3 regions of the Rhizobium viscosum genome follow, and region 3 is predicted to be linked to each of the others. Evidence: predicted binding sites of a transcription regulator. Region 3 holds the regulator's gene; each other region holds the start of a gene.

What was found. Region 3 encodes PhoB, which activates phosphate uptake and scavenging genes when phosphate is short. Its sites were predicted from a motif close to TGTCATNNANCTGTCAT; they were not measured.
Region 1: a site for PhoB is predicted at 1,357-1,373, ahead of phnF (phosphonate metabolism transcriptional regulator PhnF). Genes of this name have one in related genera too.
Region 2: a site for PhoB is predicted at 3,844-3,860, ahead of H4W29_RS04455 (acid phosphatase). Genes of this name have one in related genera too.

What each region holds. Positions count from the first base shown of each region.
Region 1 covers NZ_JADBEC010000001.1:1,712,079-1,718,650, forward strand. The annotation lists gene H4W29_RS08620 (transglutaminase-like domain-containing protein) at 1-256, opposite strand, end outside; gene phnF (phosphonate metabolism transcriptional regulator PhnF) at 553-1,290, opposite strand; gene phnG (phosphonate C-P lyase system protein PhnG) at 1,442-1,918, shown strand; gene phnH (phosphonate C-P lyase system protein PhnH) at 1,918-2,526, shown strand; gene H4W29_RS08640 (carbon-phosphorus lyase complex subunit) at 2,531-3,637, shown strand; gene H4W29_RS08645 (alpha-D-ribose 1-methylphosphonate 5-phosphate C-P-lyase PhnJ) at 3,634-4,509, shown strand; gene phnK (phosphonate C-P lyase system protein PhnK) at 4,506-5,282, shown strand; gene phnL (phosphonate C-P lyase system protein PhnL) at 5,288-5,998, shown strand; gene H4W29_RS08660 (DapH/DapD/GlmU-related protein) at 5,995-6,572, shown strand, end outside.
Region 2 covers NZ_JADBEC010000001.1:870,323-876,894, forward strand. The annotation lists gene H4W29_RS04435 (DUF899 domain-containing protein) at 1-71, opposite strand, end outside; gene H4W29_RS04440 (MarR family winged helix-turn-helix transcriptional regulator) at 162-608, shown strand; gene H4W29_RS04445 (MerR family transcriptional regulator) at 721-1,128, shown strand; gene H4W29_RS04450 (aldo/keto reductase) at 1,097-2,092, shown strand; gene H4W29_RS04455 (acid phosphatase) at 2,157-3,701, opposite strand; gene H4W29_RS04460 (cytochrome-c peroxidase) at 3,913-5,211, shown strand; gene H4W29_RS04465 (organic hydroperoxide resistance protein) at 5,269-5,691, opposite strand; gene H4W29_RS04470 (MarR family winged helix-turn-helix transcriptional regulator) at 5,819-6,295, shown strand; gene H4W29_RS04475 (MFS transporter) at 6,357-6,572, opposite strand, start outside.
Region 3 covers NZ_JADBEC010000001.1:1,350,936-1,357,507, forward strand. The annotation lists gene H4W29_RS06795 (Hsp33 family molecular chaperone) at 1-179, opposite strand, end outside; gene argF (ornithine carbamoyltransferase) at 271-1,188, opposite strand; gene H4W29_RS06805 (aspartate aminotransferase family protein) at 1,234-2,433, opposite strand; gene H4W29_RS06810 (GcrA family cell cycle regulator) at 2,858-3,388, shown strand; gene H4W29_RS06815 (pyrroline-5-carboxylate reductase) at 3,690-4,478, shown strand; gene phoB (phosphate regulon transcriptional regulator PhoB) at 4,603-5,286, opposite strand; gene phoU (phosphate signaling complex protein PhoU) at 5,417-6,130, opposite strand; gene pstB (phosphate ABC transporter ATP-binding protein PstB) at 6,175-6,572, opposite strand, start outside.

The sequences.
Region 1 (6,572 bases), 360 kb from region 3:
GCTGTGCGGAATCGCCTTCAAGCAAATTGCGTTTTACAGCGACAGACAGAAGCTCTGCCAATGAACGAAGCTCCAGATCGGCGGCCTGTTCAGGTGTGAAGCCTCGTTCTTCGGACTCAGCCCCGCGAGGGTGCTGCATAAATGAGCTAATCCACCGGGCAATTGACTTGGGCTCGACGCCACCGCGCATCAATGTTTCGCGATACGGCCCAGGTTCCGAGTAGATGCTTTGGGAAGCATAGAAGGATTTGCGCATTGCTGTCTCTTTCCAGTTGAGATTGAGACACGACAAGGAGGGCAAATTTTCAAAAATTGTCAATCAGGCGCTTGTCACAAAAGTCCCGATTAAAGCGACAGTTTTGCAATTGTGTTTTGGGACGTCGCTAAAATGGATATTCCGTGACAGTTGAGTGAGCGGAATGCTTCACGAACATATCTCCAGCAAGATGGCCCACCTGAAACAGCCGCGCCGCAAGCGGACCTGGCATCAACATCCGTTGGGATTCCACATTTCGGTTAGGGGGCTGGGCATGAGCCCGGCCTTTTTCGTTTTCAGTTCTCGATGGTGAACTGGACGCGGTCTGCGGCAAAGCGGCTGATCGAATATTGCACCGGCACGCCTTCCAGATCGGTATTCATCGCCTTGGTGATCAGGAGCACGGCGCCGGGCGTCAGTTCCAGATCGGCGAGGTCGCCGGAATCGGCGTGGGCGGCAGTGATCTCGGTCGTGGCGCGCACATAATCCGAAAGGCCGAGTGCGGCGAAAGCCTTGGTGATGGACTCGGTCTGGCGATAGGTCTCGACGAGGCCAGGAAAGCGCGCTGCCGGAAACCAGCTCGTGCCGCGTGCGACTGGCCGCCTGTCGGCATCGCGCACCGTTTCCAGCCGGATGACCGGCGTACCCTGTTCGATGCGGAGCCAGCGGGCCACCTCGGCATTGGCCGGCTCTTGCGCATGTTCGAGCAGGAGCGAGTGCGTCTCGCGTGCCTGGTCACCCAGACCATCGGTAAAGCGGGTGCGGCGGCTGATCGGAAAATTCAGGCGCTCCTTGCGCTCGATCAGTGTGCCGCGGCCCTGCACCGCGCGCACGATGCCTTCCTGAGCAAGGGCTGCAAGGGCACTGCGCACCGTATGCCTGTTGACGCCGAACTGCAGCGCCAGAGCGGTCTCAGGCGGCACCATGCCCGTTTCGTCATAGGCACCGCTGCTGATCGCCTCGCGGATCCGGTCGGCGATCTGCCGCCAGAGCGCCACGCCCGTCTGCCGCTGCACCTGCTTTATGCCTGCCATTGCACCCCTTCCCTGATCACTTTCGACGCAATTCATCTTCGGGCCCGGCCAATTTTGGACGTGTCGTGTCACACGCTTGTCACCTCGCCGATTTAGGGATAGGTATAGCTTGTATGGTTGTCTATATCAATAGACATTTCGAGGAAAAACGATGACGGCAGCAGAGAAGACAGACGCTGCGGCGCAGGCAGGCAACGGACGCAAACGCACCGTCGATCTGCTCGCCCGCGCCGAGACACAGGAATTGCTGGCGGCGTGGGATGCGCTGGCCGAAAAGCCGGCGGCACAGTCGGTGCGCGGCCCGGAGACCGGCCTCGTCATGGTTCGCGGCCGTATCGGCGGCGGCGGTGCGCCCTTCAATCTCGGCGAAGTGACGGTGACGCGCGCAACGGTGCGCCTTGCCTCCGGCTCGGTCGGCCATGCGCAGGCGCTCGGCACTGACCGCGAGAAGGCGCGGCTTTCCGCCATATTCGATGCGCTCTGGCAGGAAGAGGCGACCAAAGGCTTCGTCGAGGAAAAATTGCTTTCGCCGATCGCCCGGCGGATCGCCGAAGACAACAATCGCAAGGCTGAAGAAACGTCCGCGACCCGTGTCGACTTCTTCACCATGGTCCGGGGAGAAGACTGATGGGCATCAAGACCGACGTCCTGACCGGTGGCTTTACTGAGCCGGTTTTCAACGCGCAGAGCGTGTTCAAGATGCTGATGGACGGCATGGCACGGCCCGGCACGATCCAGTCCGTCACGCCCGATGTTATGCCGCCCGCACCGCTCGGCATCGCCGCCAGCGCAATCGGCCTGACGCTCTGCGACCATGACACGCCGGTCTGGCTTTCCGCCGGGCTCGCCAAGTCGGCAGTCCCGGAATGGCTGGGCTTCCATGCGGGTGCGCCGCTGACCACCGAAAAGGCCGAAGCGCGCTTCGCCTTCGTTGAAGCCGGCATCACGCTTTCCACCTTCGGCCTGTTTGCATCAGGCACGCAGGAATACCCTGATCGTTCCACGACCGTCGTGATCGAACTTGCCGACCTCGAAGGCGGGCGCCGTCTCGCTTTGATGGGGCCGGGTATCCAGAGCGTGACCGAGATCGCGCCTGTCGGCCTGCCGGAGACCTTCCTGCGCCTCTGGACGGAAAACCGCGCACTCTTTCCGCGCGGCGTCGACATCGTGCTGACGGCGGGCAAGCGTTTCCTCTGCCTGCCGCGTACCACCAAGATCACAGCAACGGAGATCTGAGCTCATGTATGTTGCCGTCAAGGGTGGCGAGGCCGCCATCGCCAATGCCCACCGCCTGCTCGCCGACCGCCGGCGCGGCGACCGCTCCGTGCCTGCCATCGGCATCGAGCAGATCGTCGAACAGCTGGCGCTCGCCGTCGACCGCGTCATGGCCGAAGCTTCGCTCTATGACCGGACGCTTGCCGCACTTGCCGTGCGCCAGTCGCGCGGCGACATGATCGAAGCGATCTTCCTGCTGCGCGCCTATCGCACGACACTGCCGCGCTTCGGCTATTCCAGGCCGCTCGATACGGCCGGCATGCAGATCGAGCGCCGCATCTCCGCCACCTACAAGGATCTCCCGGGCGGACAGCTTCTCGGCCCGACCTTCGACTATACGCACCGCCTGCTCGACCCGAGCCTGCTGACGGACGAGGCGGTGGAAGAGCCTGCCCAGCGTCCGGCCGAGACCGGCCGCGTCATGCGCGTCTCCGAAATCCTCGGCCAGGAAGGCCTGATCGAAAATGACGGCGAACTGCCCGAGGATCACGAGACAGGCGACCTGACGCGCGAACCGATGGAATTTCCGATGACCAGGGATCTTCGCCTGCAGGCGCTTGCCCGCGGCGACGAGGGCTTCCTTCTGGCACTCGGCTATTCCACCCAGCGCGGCTATGGCCGCAACCACCCCTTCACCGGGGAAATCCGCATCGGCGAGGTCGAGGTGGAATTCGACGTGCCGGAGCTCGGCTTCGCCGTTTCGCTCGGCACGATCCAGCTCACAGAATGCCAGATGGTCAACCAGTTCAAGGGTTCGGCCAAGGCTCCGCCGCAGTTCACCCGCGGCTACGGCCTCGTCTTCGGCCAGAGCGAGCGCAAGGCGATGGCCATGTCGCTGGTGGATCGCGCATTGCGCGCCGAAGAGCTTGGCGAGGACATCACCGCGCCGGCGCAGGACGAGGAATTCGTCATTTCCCATTCCGACAACGTGCAGGCGACCGGTTTCGTCGAGCACCTGAAGCTTCCGCACTACGTGGACTTCCAGGCCGAACTCGACCTCGTCCGCCGCATGCGCCGCGAATTCGAAGCCGCCCGCAACAGCGGCGAGACCCAAAAGGAGGCCGCCGAATGAGTGATCTCGCCACCTACAATTTCGCCTATCTCGACGAACAGACCAAACGCATGATCCGTCGCGCCATCCTGAAGGCGATCGCCATCCCCGGCTATCAGGTACCCTTTGCCAGCCGAGAAATGCCGATGCCCTACGGCTGGGGTACGGGCGGCGTACAGGTGACGGCCTCGATCATCGGACCTGACGACGTTCTCAAGGTCATCGACCAGGGTGCCGACGACACGACGAACGCCGTCTCCATCCGCGCGTTCTTCCAGAAGGTCGCCAATGTCGCCGTGACCACCCACACCAAGGACGCGACGATCATCCAGACGCGCCACCGCATCCCCGAGGAGAAACTCGGCGAAGGCCAGGTGCTCGTCTACCAGGTGCCGATCCCGGAACCGCTGCGTTTCCTCGAACCGCGCGAGACCGAAACGCGCAAGATGCATGCGCTGGAAGAATACGGCCTCATGCATGTGAAGCTCTATGAGGATATCGCCCGCAACGGCCGCATCGCCACGACCTATGCCTATCCGGTGAAGGTCAATGGCCGCTACGTCATGGATCCCTCGCCGACCCCGAAATTCGACAATCCGAAAATGCACAAGTCCGAGGCACTGCAGCTCTTCGGCGCCGGCCGTGAAAAGCGCATCTATGCCGTGCCGCCCTATACAGACGTCGTCAGCCTGGACTTCGAAGACCATCCTTTCGAGATCCAGCGCTTCGGCAAGCCCTGCGCGCTCTGCGGCGCCGAGGACGTCTATCTCGACGAGGTGATCCTCGACGACAAGGGCGGGCGCATGTTCGTCTGCTCCGACACCGACCATTGCGAAGACCGCCGGGCACACGGACATGCCGGCGAGATGCTGGCCCGGGAGGCTGCCGAATGACCGACACACCGCTTCTCAAAGTCAACGACCTCTCGAAGTTCTACGGCAACCGCATCGGCTGCCGCAACGTCTCCTTCGAGCTCTGGCCCGGCGAAGTGCTCGCCATCGTCGGTGAATCCGGCTCGGGCAAGACGACGCTACTCAACTGCATCTCCACCCGGCTGATGCCGACGACCGGCAGTGTCGAGTACCACATGCGCGACGGCAGCTACCGCGACCTCTACCACATGAACGAGGCCGAGCGCCGCTTCCTGATGCGCACGGACTGGGGCTTCGTGCACCAGAACCCGGCCGACGGGCTGCGCATGACGGTCTCTGCCGGCGCCAATGTCGGCGAGCGCCTGATGGCGGTCGGCGACCGGCACTACGGCAAGATCCGCTCCACCGCCATCGACTGGCTGGAGCGCGTCGAGATCGATGCCGACCGCATCGACGACCAGCCGCGCGCCTTCTCCGGCGGCATGCGCCAGCGTCTGCAGATCGCCCGCAACCTCGTCACCGGCCCGCGCCTCGTCTTCATGGACGAGCCGACCGGCGGCCTCGACGTCTCGGTGCAGGCACGCCTTCTCGATCTGGTGCGCGGCCTCGTCAACGATCTCGGCCTCTCGGCCATCATCGTCACCCACGACCTCGCCGTCGCCCGCCTTCTTTCCCATCGCATGATGGTGATGAAGGACGGCTTCGTCATCGAGCACGGCCTGACCGACCGTGTGCTGGACGACCCGCGCGAGCCCTATACCCAGCTCCTCGTTTCCTCGATCCTGCAGGTTTAAGAACCATGGCAACGCCCCTCGTCGTTTCAGAAGTCGCCAAGAGCTTCATCATGCACCTGCGCGACGGCATCAAGCTGCCTGTTGTCTCCGATGTCTCCTTCTCGGTCGCATCGGGCGAATGCGTCGTGCTCGGTGGCCCCTCGGGCATCGGCAAAAGCTCGCTGCTCAAGATGATCTACGGCAATTATGCCGTCGATACCGGACAGATCCTCATCGACCACAAGGGCAGGATCGTCGATCTTGCCACAGCCGATCCGCGCACCATTCTCGATGTGCGGCGCCAGACACTCGGCTATGTCAGCCAGTTCCTGCGCACCGTGCCGCGTGTTGCGGCACTCGACGTCGTCGCCGAACCCTTGCTCGCACGCGGTGAGGCTGCCGCCAGCGCCAGACAAAAGGCTGCCGCGCTGCTCGAAAAGCTCAACCTGCCGGAAGCGCTCTGGCAGTTGCCGCCCGCCACCTTCTCGGGCGGCGAACAGCAGCGCGTCAATATTGCCCGCGGCTTCATCACCGATCACACGATCCTGCTACTCGACGAGCCGACCGCCTCGCTCGACGCGAAGAACCGCGCCGTCGTCGTCGGCATGATCGAGGAAAAGAAGAAGGCGGGTGTCGCGCTGCTCGGCATCTTCCACGATGAGGAAGTGCGCGAGGCCGCCGCCGACCGCATTCTCGACGTTCAGCAGTTCTCTCCCCGAAAGGCGATCGCAGCATGAGCCGCAAGCTGGGCATCGAGCCCTACTTCCATGAAACCGCCTCCGTCTCCAATTCGAGCTTCGGCCGCTATACGGAAGTGTCCGAGCGTTGCCGCATCAGCGAGGCGGAATTCGGCGACTATTCCTACATCATGCAGGACGGCTCCATCTGGTGCGCGACGATCGGCAAATTCGTCAACATCGCCGCTGCGGTGCGCATCAATGCGACCAACCATCCGACCTGGCGCGCGACGCTGCATCACTTCACCTATCGCGCCGTCGACTACTGGCCGGATGCCGATATGGAGGCGGAATTCTTCGAGTGGCGCCGTTCCAACCGTGTCACCATCGGCAATGATGTCTGGATCGGCCACGGCGCGACGATCCTGCCCGGCGTGACCGTTGGCAACGGAGCCGTCATCGGTGCGGGCGCAGTCGTTTCGAAGGATGTCGCTCCCTACACGATCGTCGGCGGTGTGCCGGCCAAGCTCATCCGCGAACGCTTCCCGAAGGAAATCGGCGAGCGCATGGATCGGCTTGCCTGGTGGGACTGGGAACACGACCGGCTGCGCGATGCACTGGCTGATTTCCGGGC
Region 2 (6,572 bases), 480 kb from region 3:
AGCAAAGCTCGGCGGGCTTCAAGCCATTCCTCGCGGGAAACGGCGGGATTTTGAGTCACCTTGTTCAACATGATCTACGCCCTCCTCCGGCGCGGCAGGCATTTTCCGGCAGATAGTCTCCTCTCCTTGACTAAATACATTGATATCAATAGAAATAGATCATGTCAAACTCGATCGCGATTCCTTTTTCTACGACGCTTCTGGTGCGGGATACGTGCCTGTGCCTGCATGTGCAGCGCGTAGCCCGTGCGCTCGCAAGGCTGTTCGACGATGCATTGCGGCCCGTCGGCCTCACCAACGGCCAGTTCTCGCTGCTGATGTCCCTGAACCGACCGGAACCGCCACCGATGGGACCGGTCGCAAGCCTGCTCGCTATGGATCAGACGACACTGACGGCGGCGCTAAAGCCGCTGCAGCGCAAGGGTTTCGTCAATGTGGTGCAGAATCCGAGGGACCGGCGCGGCCGCCTCCTCTGCCTGACGGATGAAGGGCGGACGGCGCTGCAAAAGGCTCTGCCGATCTGGGAAAGCACGCATGCTGCGCTGGAAGCAAAGCTGCCAAATGGCGATGCGGATGGGCTGAGGCGGGACTTGCAGTACCTGGCGTGAACCCTACAAGGCGCGGGATAGACGGCTGCAAAATTGGCCGCAAAAAGCCTCTTGACTTAGAGTGCGCTCAAAGCCGTAGCTTCCTTGGCGTCGTGACGAGAACAGGTGTTTCATGAAGATCAGCGACCTCGCGAAACGGTGCGGTCTGTCAGCTCATACGCTGCGTTATTACGAGCGTATCGGCCTGCTGCCCTATGCCGATCGCGACCGATCCGGACAACGCGACTACGACGCTTCAATCCTTTCCTGGATCGAGTTTCTCGGCCGTCTGAAGACGACCGGCATGCCGATCCGCGACATGCTGCTTTATGCAAAGCTTGCCGGTAGCGGGAAAGCCACTTTCGGCGAGCGTCGCGAGATGCTCAAGAAGCATCGTGAGCATGTCCGGGCCCATGTGGCCGATCTCGAATCCTGCCTTCGCGTCCTCGACGGCAAAATCGCCTCCTATGAGGAGGCGGAAGAAAGGATGAGAGATGACAAACGGAAGATTGCAGACACGCCGGCTCGGGCAAGGACTTGAGGTCGGGTCGATCGGCCTCGGCTGCATGGGCATGAACTGGGCCTATGGCGCAACGGCGGACGATAGAGGTGAGGCGATCGCCACGATCCATCATGCGCTTGAGTGCGGTGTCACCCTGCTCGATACGGCCGATACCTATGGTCCGCACACCAACGAAGAACTTGTTGGGGAAGCGATCAAGGACCGGCGTGACCAGGTGGTACTGGCAACCAAGTTCGGCATCGTACGCGCAGCTGGAGCGATGCCCGGCGTCAGCGCCCAATCGGCCAACGGACGGCCAGACTATGCAAAGGCATCCTGCGAAGGGTCTTTGCGGCGGCTCGGCGTCGACCATATCGACCTCTACTATCTCCACCGTGTCGATCCCGATACGCCGATCGAAGAGACGGTGGGCGCGATGAAGGAACTCGTCGAAGCCGGCAAGGTCCGGCATATCGGCCTGTCGGAAGCCAGCGCCGAGACGATCCGCAGGGCGCATGCCGTGCATCCCATTGCTGCCGTTCAAAGCGAATATTCGCTCTGGTCGCGCGAACCGGAAGACGGCGTGCTGCAGACCCTTCGTGAACTCGGGATCGGGCTTGTCGCCTATTCACCGCTCGGACGCGGCTTCCTGTCCGGAGCGATCAAGTCCGTCGACGAACTCGCGTCCGACGACTACAGACGCAGTTCGCCGCGGTTCATGGGTGACAATTTCAAGCGCAATCTCGAACTTGTCGCTGTGGTCGAAGAGATCGCGCGCCGCAAGGACGCAACACCGGCGCAACTGGCGCTCGCCTGGGTGATGGCTCAGGGCGAAGATATCGTGCCTATTCCCGGAACTCGCCGCCGCACACGGCTCGACGAAAACCTCGGAGCGGCTGCCGTTGATCTGACGCAGCAGGATCTCGAGGAAATCGCCGGCGCCCTGCCCCGCGCTGTCGGAGATCGCTACAGCGAAGTCGGCATGCGCGCGCTCAATGGATAAGACATCCGGAAAGCATGAAGTCTTCTCCCCAACGTCTGGGGAGAAGACAGTATTATCGTGACGATCAGCGCGTCAGGTCGAGCGATGCCGTCAGGTTGCCCATCGGCGGCTCGTTGTTCAGCGCCAGCGCCTTGTCGCGGGCAAGCAGACCCGGCAGCACCGGCAGGTCGTAACGGGCCGTGATCAGGCGCAGGATCGAGGTCGTGTCATATTGCGTATGGTCGATCATGCCGGCCTTGGCATAGGGCGAGATGATGAAGGCCGGAATGCGGTTGCCAGGGCCCCAGCGGTCGGCCTTCGGCGGAGCGACGTGATCCCAGAAGCCGCCGTTTTCGTCATAGGTGACGATGACGAGCATGTGGCCCCATTGCGGACTCTTTTCGAGATGGGAGACGAGATCGGCGAGGTGCTGGTCACCACTCGAAACATCGGCGTAACCGCCATGTTCGTTGAGGTTGCCCTGCGGCTTGTAGAAGGAAACGGCCGGCAGTTTGCCGTCGTCGATATCCTTGATGAAGGCTTCGCCACCGAGGCCGCCGTCCTTCAGATGTTCGGCGCGGGCGGGCGTGCCCGGCGCGAAGTTGGCGAAATAGTTGAAGGGCTGATGGTGGAACTGGAAGTTCGGCACCGGCGTGGCGTTCTTGCCATCGAGCGCTGCCTGCCAGGCGCCGCTATACCATGCCCAGGTGACGCCCTTCAGCGACAGCAGGTCACCGATGGTGATTTCGTGCTGCGGCGGCAAGGTGTTGGGCTGCGAGGGATCAGCATAGGCTGCATCGCCATCCTTGGCCGGAGCATTGGCGCTCGGCTGGTAGGGCGGCTGCATGGTGTTGACGGCATAGAAATCCGGCGTGAGGTTGCCGTCGGAGACGAATTTCGGGGCACCGTCGAGCGCGGATTTTGGGGCATTTTCGGCAACGGTCAGCGAAATGCCGTCGGCATCGACCTTGGCGATCGTGGGCTTGGCGGGGCTCTTGTCGGCATCCGCATAATAGGGTGCGCAGGCGCAGATCAGCTGGAAGTGGTTGAAGAATGAGCCGCCGAAGCCGCCCTGGAAGAAGTTATCGGCGAGGACGTATTTCTTGGCGACCTGCCACATGGGCAGGATCGAGCCGTCATAGTGGCCCATGACAAGGCTGCCGGAATCAGCCCAGGCGACGAACTTGTCGTTCTTGCCGCCGTCGATCTGCATCTGCTCCTGGTAGAAGCGGTGCCAGAGGTCGCGGGTGATGACATTGGTCGGCTGCGCGAAGCCCTTGGGATCGTCGATCGAGAAGACGGCATTGGCGAGGTGGGCGGACTGCGCCTCGGTGATCGCGGGTGTCACACCCTTGGCGGTCAAGCCGCCCCAGGCCGGCGGCAGTTCGGCGAGCGGTGCGCCATCGCGATCGAGCTGGCGTGCCTGGCTTTCGCTTGCGTTGGCGAGGCCGTTGGCACCCGGAAAGCTGCCATAGAGGTTATCGAAACTGCGGTTTTCAGCGTAGATGACGACGATATTCTGGATTTTGTCCATGCCGGCGGGCGCTGCATGGGCGGCCGTGGCAAGCGCCAGCGGCAGCATGGCCGAGCCGGCCAGCGAAAGATTGCGGAGGAATTTCAGTCTGGTCATGGCGGGATACCTCATGGCTAAGGGGGCGTGGCTAGAGGGGCGCCGGGCGGACGTGGAAGACCCAAGCGCAGGCGAGACGCTATTCCCGCCATCTATCAGCTTTGTGACATCGGGCGGGTTGTTGCAGCGGCCGGTACGCGCGCGTCATCAATCTGTTGCAGTCAGGTTCGATCATGAGCGTGCATCATGTTAACCCATTGGAATCGCTGACATGGCGACAAAGATTATCTGGCTTCTGCGGTCTGGCCTGGCGCTTGGTCTGGCGGTCAGTGCGCTCGGTTTTGGCCTTTTGCCCCTGCGGCAAAGCAGCGCGGCCGTCACCGGCGGCGTGCACCCCGGCCCCATGTCGCGGGCGCAAGCCTATGCCCGCGCTGAGGCGCTGACGGAACTCGGCCGCAAGATGTTCTTCGATTCCTCTCTTTCGGCCTCCGGCATGCAGGCCTGCGCCTCCTGCCACGATCCGCATCATGGTTTCGCCCCAGCTTCCGCAACGCCGATCGAAATGGGCGGGCCGCATATGGACCAGCCGGGACTGCGCGCCGTGCCGACCTTACGCTACCTGCAGGCCGTCCCCTCCTTTACCGAGCATTTCTACGATTCCGAAGACGAAGGCGACGAGAGCGTCGACAATGGGCCGACCGGCGGCCTGACCTGGGACGGGCGCGTGGACCATGGCTACGACCAGGCGAAGATCCCGCTGCTTTCGCCTTTCGAAATGGGCAACAAGGACGAAAGCCAGGTCGTCGCCTCGCTCAGCAAAGCAGCCTATGCCGGTGATTTCAAGGAGATTTTTGGCCAGGATGTCTTCGGCAATGCAGGGGATGCCTTCCAGGGAGCAGTCGAGGCGCTCAGCACTTTCGAGCAGAGCGGCGCAGACTTCTATCCCTATTCCAGCCGCTATGACACCTTTCTTGCCGGCAAGGGCACTCTGACGGCGCAGGAGCTTCACGGGCGCGAGCTCTTCGAAGATCCGGCCAAGGGAAACTGTTCGAGCTGCCATCTGAGCGAGCCCGCCAATGATGGGGAGCCGCCGCAATTTTCCGACTTCGGCTTCCTCGGTCTCGCAGTGCCGCGCAACATGGCGATCCCGGCCAACAACGATCCTGACTATCACGACCTCGGCCTTTGCGGCCCTCAGCGTACCGATTTCAAGGATCGGCCGGAATACTGCGGCCTGTTCCGTACGCCGACTCTGCGCAATGTGGCGCTCAAGAAGAGCTTCTTCCACAATGGCTATTTCCATTCACTGCGCGATGTCGTCTCCTTCTATGCCACGCGCGACAGCGATCCGGGCCGCTGGTATCCGAAAAACGCCGACGGCACGATCCGCAAATATGACGATATACCCGAGGCCTATTGGGGCAATCTCAATCAGGACCCGCCCTTCGGCCGCAAGCCCGGCGATCCGCCGGCACTGACTGAATCGGAAATCGACGATATCGTCGCTTTCCTGGGCACTCTGACTGATGCCGATCAGTTGCCCGGGCCGGAACAGCGGGCGGCGCATTAATTCAAAAGAAAAGGCCGGAGCAATGCCCCGGCCTTTATTCACTGGCGCAGCAAGTAATCAGGCGACTGTGACCGGAACTTCGGTCGAGGTGCGCATGGCGTGGCTGTAAGGGCAGACGATGTGGGCCGCAGCTGCGAGCTTTTCAGCAGTTTCGCGGTCGACGCCCGGGATGTTGACGGTCAGGGCCACTTCGATCCCGAAACCGGTGCCATCTTCACGCGGGCCGATGCCGACGGTTGCGGAGACGGTGGTTTCCTCGGGAATCTTGACCTTTTCCTTGCCGGCCACAAATTTCAAAGCACCGAGGAAGCAAGCCGAATAACCGGCTGCGAAGAGCTGTTCGGGATTGGTGCCGGTTGCGCCGTCGCCGCCGAGTTCCTTCGGCACGGTCAGCGTGACGTCGAGAACGCCGTTTTCGGAAACGGCGCGGCCGGCGCGGCCACCGGTGGCGGAAGCTTTGGTCGTATAGAGAATAGGCATGACAATCTCCTTTGGTTAGCCCCGTTCGTTCGGGTTGAGTTTTTAATAATGTCCAATTAAATTGCACGCAAGTGAATTTTGCAAATTGCATTCAGAATTTGAAAAGAGGACAATGAGACCTCTAGGGATGGCAGCGATGAAAGCGAGAACTGCGAAAGTGATGGAAATACCGGAAGAGGAAAAGCGGCTGGAGAAGCAGCTCTGTTTCGCGGTCTACGCGACGGCGCATGCCTTTACCCGCGCCTACAAGCCCATACTCGACAGGGTGGGTCTCACTTATCCGCAATATCTCGTCATGCTGGTTCTATGGGAAAAAGCCGAACTGCCGGTCAAGACGATCGGAGAGCAGCTCGATCTCGATTCCGGCACGCTCTCCCCTCTGCTCAAGCGGCTGGAGCAGAACGGCCTCATCAAGCGCACCCGCGATTCCCGCGACGAGCGGCAGGTCATCGTGTCGCTGACGCCGAAAGGTCAGGCGATGAGGGGCGAGGTCAATATGATCATGTCTTCGATCGGCGAGGCGATCGGCTGCACGCTGGAGGAAATGGCGGTCATGCGTGACATGCTGAGCCGGCTGCGCGGAAACCTCAACGCAAGCATATAGGCCGTGACTTGATCACGGACTGAAAGAAGATGCCCGCGCCACCCGGCGCGGGCAATTTGCATTATTCCGCTGCCTGATAGGCCTGCGGGCGAAGCGTGGCGGTCTTCGGGCCGACAGCGGCAAGCAGAGTGATCAGGATCGCCAGCAGCGCCACGAAGACGATGCCGCCGACGTAAGGGTCCCAGCCGAAGTGCGGGGCTGCGGCGAAGATGGCGGAAGCGGCCGCAAGCACGATGCCGCCGCCGATCTGGAAGGAAGCGAAGAGCAGGCCGGAGGC
Region 3 (6,572 bases):
ACCTCTGCCAGAAGGCGGGCGACGGGCGTGGGATAGTGATGGCGTTCGAGGATTGAATCCAGCATCGGGCCGAGCTGGACGGCGCGACCGCGCACATCCAGCCCTTCCACCTGGAAGGGGACGACATGATCATCGCCGGCGAAATCGAACTCGCCGAGGGCGGCGGCAGCTTCTGCCATGGCTTTCACTCCTGTTTTGTCAGAGCAGCCGGCTAGCGCACCGGCTGCTTGCGCAGCCGCGAGTTTAGGACTCGCGACATCCGATTATGGTTCAGATCGCGCCCAGGCACCAAGCAAGAATCGACTTCTGCGCATGAAGGCGGTTTTCCGCCTCATCGAAGACCACGGATTGCGGGCCATCGATCACCTCATCCGTCACCTCCTCGCCGCGATGGGCGGGGAGGCAATGCATGAACAATGCATCTTTGCCGGCCTGCGCCATCAAATGCGCGTTGACCTGATAAGGCTGGAAGACATTGTGACCGCGAGCCCGATGTTCCTGATTCATGGAGACCCAGGTATCGGTCACCACACAATCGACGCCGGCGACCGCACGGTCAGCATCATGGTAAAGCATGATTTCGGCGCCCTCATTGCGGGCCCAGTTCAGATAGTGATCCTTCGGCTCGGAACCAAGGGGTACGGCCATGTTCATGCGGTAGCCGAAACGGGCAGCCCCTTCCACGAGGGAATGCAGCACGTTGTTGCCGTCGCCCGTCCAGGCGATCGTCTTGCCCTTGATCGGGCCGCGATGCTCTTCGAAGGTCATGATATCGGCCATGATCTGGCAGGGATGGGTGTCGTCCGTCAGCGCGTTGATGACAGGCACCGTGGCGTGCTCGGCAAGCTCCAGCATACGGCTGTGGTCGGTCGTGCGGATCATGATGGCATCGACATAACGCGACAGGACCTTGGCGGTGTCGCCGATCGTCTCGGCGCGGCCGAGCTGCATTTCGGTGCCGGACAGGAACAAGGTCTCGCCGCCGAGCTGGCGCATGCCGACATCGAAGGAGACGCGGGTTCGCGTGGACGGTTTTTCGAAGATCATGGCGAGCATCTTGCCGGCGAGCGGCTTGTCACCGCTACCTGCCTTGAAAGCCTGCTTTCGCAGCTTGGCATCGTCCATGATGGTTCTGAGGTCGGACGTGGTGACTGCAGAGAGATCGAGGAAGTGTTTGGGGGAAGCCATTGTTCGTTACCTGCTACGCCCGCCGGCGGGCGGGGCAATGTCCTATCAAGCGGTCTTCTTGACCTTGGCGGCACGGATGCTTTCGGCAGCGCGTTCGAGACGGGAAAGACCCTCGCGCGCCTCCTCGGCGGTTACGACCAGCGGCGGCAGCAGGCGGATGACATTATCGCCTGCCGGGATTGCCAGAAGGTGTGCTGCGCGGATCTCCTTCAAGAGTTCTGCCGAGGGAATGGCAGCCTTGACGCCGAGCAGCAGACCTTCGCCCCTGATATCTTCGATCACATCGGGATAACGATCCTTGAGCGATGCAAGGCCCTGGCGGAAGATCAGAGTGACATCGCGCACGTGCTGCAGGAAGCCCTCGGCCAGGATAACATCGAGGACCGCGTTACCGACGGCCATGGCCAGCGGATTGCCGCCGTAGGTGGAACCATGCGTGCCGGCCTTCATGCCCGAGGCTGCTTCTGCGGTCGCAAGGCAGGCGCCAAGCGGGAAGCCGCCGCCGATACCCTTGGCGACCGCCATGATATCAGGCGTTATACCCGACCATTCATGGGCGAAGAGCTTGCCGGTGCGGCCGACGCCGGTCTGGACCTCGTCGAGGATGAGCAGCAGGCCATGCTCGTCGCAGAGCTGGCGGAGCGCCTTCATGAATTCCGACGTCGCCGGACGGACGCCGCCCTCGCCCTGCACCGGCTCGATGAGGATGCCGGCCGTCTTGTCGGTGATAGCGGCACGGACAGCCTCGACATCGCCGAAGGGCACCTGATCGAAACCGGGGGTCTTCGGGCCGAAACCTTCGAGATACTTTTCCTGGCCGCCGGCGGCGATCGTCGCCAGCGTGCGGCCATGGAAGGCGCCTTCGAAGGTGATGATATGGAAGCGCTCGGGATGACCCTTGGAGAACTGGTACCGGCGTGCCGTCTTGATGGCGCATTCGAGCGCCTCGGCGCCCGAATTGGTGAAGAACACCTTGTCGGCGAAAGTGGCATCCGTCAGGCGCTTGGCGAGCTTCTCCTGTCCCGGCACCTCATAGATATTGGAGAGATGCCAGACCTTGTCGGCCTGATCCTTGAGGGCGGCCACGACATGCGGATTGCCATGCCCCACGGAGGTAACGGCAACGCCCGCGCCGAAGTCCAGATATCGCTCGCCTGTTTCGGTGATCAGCCACACGCCTTCGCCTCGCTCGAACCGCAATGGGGCACGAGAATAGGTGTCATAAAGCGGCGAGGCTTCAGCCATGGCGCGATCTCCTGATCAGGTTCTGAGGCACCGGACTCCGGCTAAGAAAACCAGGTCCGAAAAATTAAAAATGCCGCCTTTCGGCGGCCTGGATCACTATTTACTTTTCGCACTGCAATGTCAACAAAACTGAGGATTTAGCGCATGCGTCAAGCCTGCAATCGGCTTTACAGGTCTATCAACAGCTAATGTTGCAGAAATGACTCTCTCGGGAAGCAAGTTGGGGAAAACCTCGAATTCGGATTCATCGGATTCCTGCGACTCTTGTCACAGAGTCAGGCTCACACTAGGTTAAAGTTCAATTACTAGACTGCATGCGGCGGAACTAGTCACCAAAATTGATCAGGCGTTTCTTGCTTCGGAGACTTCCGAGGCAACGGTGAGGGATTCTGCCATCACCAACGCGAAAGGTGGAGACAGGGCAATGAACTGGACAGACGAGCGTGTCGAGAAGCTCAAGAAGCTTTGGTCGGAGGGGCTGAGCGCCAGCCAGATCGCTGCGCAGCTTGGCGGCGTCAGTAGAAACGCTGTTATCGGCAAGGTTCACCGGCTCAGTCTTCCCGGCCGCGCCAAGGCCGGCGGCACGGCAACCGCCGCGCGCGCACCGAAGCGCAATACGTCGGCTCCGCGCGCGCCGAACTATGCGTCTCGCATCACCACCCGCACCGTTACCCGCCAGCAGGGCGCAACGATGCTGAAGGAAGAGATCGAGATCGAAACGGTCGAGGAAATGGAATACGTGCCGGCCAAGAACGTGGTCGTGCCGATCTCCCGCCGCCTCGGCCTGACGGAACTGACGGAGCGCACCTGCAAGTGGCCGGTCGGCGATCCGATGAAGGACGATTTCTATTTCTGCGGCTGCGACTCCCCGGATTCCTCGCCCTACTGCAATTATCACCAGCGCCTCGCCTACCAGCCGGTCAGCGAGCGCCGCAAGGCTGTCCGGGTCGGCTGACCCACGATTTTCCAACAGACGCAAAGTACCATCACCCCTCCTCGCCTTGCGCGGAGGGGTGATTTTTTAGCCGGCACAGGAGGGCTGGAAAACGGCTCCTGACCACGACTATTTGTCGGAGGCCGATCTCTGCCGTCCGTTCGCCATGCCGGACAATGCGAACTTATGTGGCCAAGGCCACCAAGCGTCTCAGCCCCAGACTGGCATGGAATGGTGGTCATGGCGCCGTAGCGCGATTTTCTGATACAGATGCGGTATTCTTGTCGAGTAGCACGGCGCAAACAGTCGCTCGGGGGTGCCAATGGAGATCGATCCAAAGCGGATGACAATCGGATTCGTCGGGACGGGCACGATTACCGACGCCGTCGTCACCGGATTGGGCAAGACAGCGTTTCGCGACACACCGATCGTGCTGTCACCGCGCAGCGCAAGCGTCGCGGCCCGCCTCGCGGAGGCAAACCGGAATGTATCGATCGCTTTGGGCAACCAGGATGTTCTCGACCGCTCCGATCTCGTATTTCTGGCAGTGAGGCCGCAAATTGCCGAGGAGGTCATCCGCTCGCTCCGATTTCGGCCGGGCCACCATGTCATCAGCTTTGTCGCGGCCACGCCAATGGATCAACTGCTGGCGTGGATCGATGAGCCGGTTCGCCTGAGCCTGGCAATTCCACTTCCGTTCGTTGCAGATCTCCAGGGGGCGACCGCGATCTACCCGCCCGACGAGGTTTCCCACGCCCTCTTTTCGGCGCTCGGAACGGCGATCCAGGTTGAAGACAAGCAGGAGTTCGAGCTTCTCGCGGTGGCAAGCTGCCTGATGGCCAGCTATTTCGGCATCCTGGACGCGACGTCGACCTGGCTCCAGAGCAAGGGGCTTTCGGGAACGGCTGGCGACGCCTACCTCCGTCAATTGTTTTCCGGCCTCGCCCATGCTGCCCGATCAAAACCTGTGGCGAGTTTTGATGAACTCATCGGCGAGCATTCGACCAAGGGCGGATTGAATGAACAGGTGCTCGAGGACTTTCGCGAGTTCGGCGGCACTGCGGCTTTGCAAAAGGCTCTTGATCGAATTCTTGTGCGCATCCGTCTGTAGAAAGCAGATCCTCTCGAGGTTCGCTTTCTGCGCCTGGTGTCGGCTTTCATGAGCTAGGGGTGCCAGATATGCAAACGGGCCGCCCGGCAAGCGAGCGACCCGTCTGGACCTCCGATCACTCGGATTAAGCTTCCATGGAATATCCCGCGCCGCGGACGGTGCGGATGACATCCTGCATGTTGGAGAAATTCAGCGCCTTGCGCAGGCGGCCGACATGGACGTCGACAGTGCGTTCGTCCACATAGATATCGTGGCCCCAGACGCCATCGAGGAGCTGCGAGCGGGAGAAGACCCTGCCCGGCGACGACATCAGGAATTCGAGCAGGCGGAATTCGGTCGGGCCGAGGCGGACTTCGCGGCTCTTGCGATGGACGCGATGGGTTTCGCGATCGAGCTCGATATCACCACATTTCAGAACCGTCGACAGCACCTCCGGACGGGCGCGGCGCAGCATCGCCTTGACGCGGGCAACGAGTTCCGGCGTGGAGAAGGGCTTGACGACATAGTCGTCGGCGCCGGTCGAGAGACCGCGAACGCGCTCGCTCTCTTCGCCGCGTGCCGTCAGCATGATGATCGGCAGGCGCTCGGTTTCCGGCCGCATGCGCAGCCGGCGGCAGAGCTCGATGCCGGAGACGCCGGGCAGCATCCAGTCCAGGATGAGCAGGTCCGGCGTGCGCTCCTGAAGCCGGATTTCGGCCTCGTCGCCACGAAGGATCGTATCCACCTCGAAACCTTCAGCTTCGAGGTTGTAGCGGAGAAGCACGCTCAGCGCCTCTTCATCTTCAACAACTGCAACTCTTGGGATCATGCGTGTCAGTCTCCTAATGCATGATCCTTAAACCGGGGGTGATTTAAGCGGGGGGACCATGCAGGAACTCGGAATGGGCTGCGACCCATGCGCGCCCCAGCGGGGCGCGCACATAATCGGCAGTTCAGGATTACTCCGTCACCGCACCAACGGTATTGGCGCTGTCGTCCTTCGGACGCTCGCCTTCCGGCTGGGCGCCAGTTGCCATGTAGTAGATCGTCTCGGCAATGTTGGTCGCATGGTCGCCGATGCGCTCGATGTTCTTGGCGCAGAAGAGAAGATGCGTGCAGCTCGTGATGTTGCGCGGATCTTCCATCATGTAGGTGAGGAGTTCGCGGAACAGCGAGGTGTACATCGCGTCGATCTCATCGTCGCGCTCGCGGATGGACTTGGCCTTGTCGGCCGAGCGATTGGTGTAGACGTCGAGCACTTCCTTGAGCTGGACGAGTGCCAGTTCGGAGAGATGCTCGAGACCGCGGGCGAGCTTGCGCGGAACGCCGGTGCTCTGGACGGCGATGACGCGCTTGGCCGTGTTCTTGCCGAGATCGCCGACGCGCTCGAGGTCGGCGGCGATGCGGATCGAACCCATGATCTCACGAAGGTCGGAGGCCATCGGCTGGCGACGGGCGATCGTGACGATCGCCTTGTCGTTGATCTCGCGCTCCGCGTGATCGAGGATCACGTCGTCGGAAATGACCTTCTGGGCGAGTGCGGTGTCACCGTTAACAAGCGCACGGACGGCGTCGGCGCCCATCTGCTCGGCAAGGCCGCCCATCTCGGAAATGCGCCGGGACAGGAATTTCAGATCGTCGTCATAGGCGGAAAAAATATGTGTCGATGCCATGGGGCTTTGTCCTCGAAAATCGGGAAGGCTTCACATCGCCAAAATCAGCCGAACCGGCCCATGATATAGTCCTGGGTGCGCGGATCGTCCGGATTGGTGAACATCTTGTCGGTATCGTTTTCCTCGACCAGGTTGCCGAGGTGGAACATGGCCGTACGCTGTGATACGCGAGCGGCCTGCTGCATGGAATGCGTCACGATGACGATGGTGTAGTTCTCACGCAGCTCGTGGATCAGCTCTTCGACCTTGGCAGTCGCGATCGGGTCGAGCGCCGAGCACGGCTCGTCCATCAGGATGACTTCCGGGCTGACGGCAACGGCGCGTGCGATGCACAGACGCTGCTGCTGACCACCGGAAAGGCCGGTGCCGGATTCATGCACACGATCCTTGACCTCATTCCAGAGGCCGGCGCGCTGCAGGCTCGACTCGACGATCTGGTCGA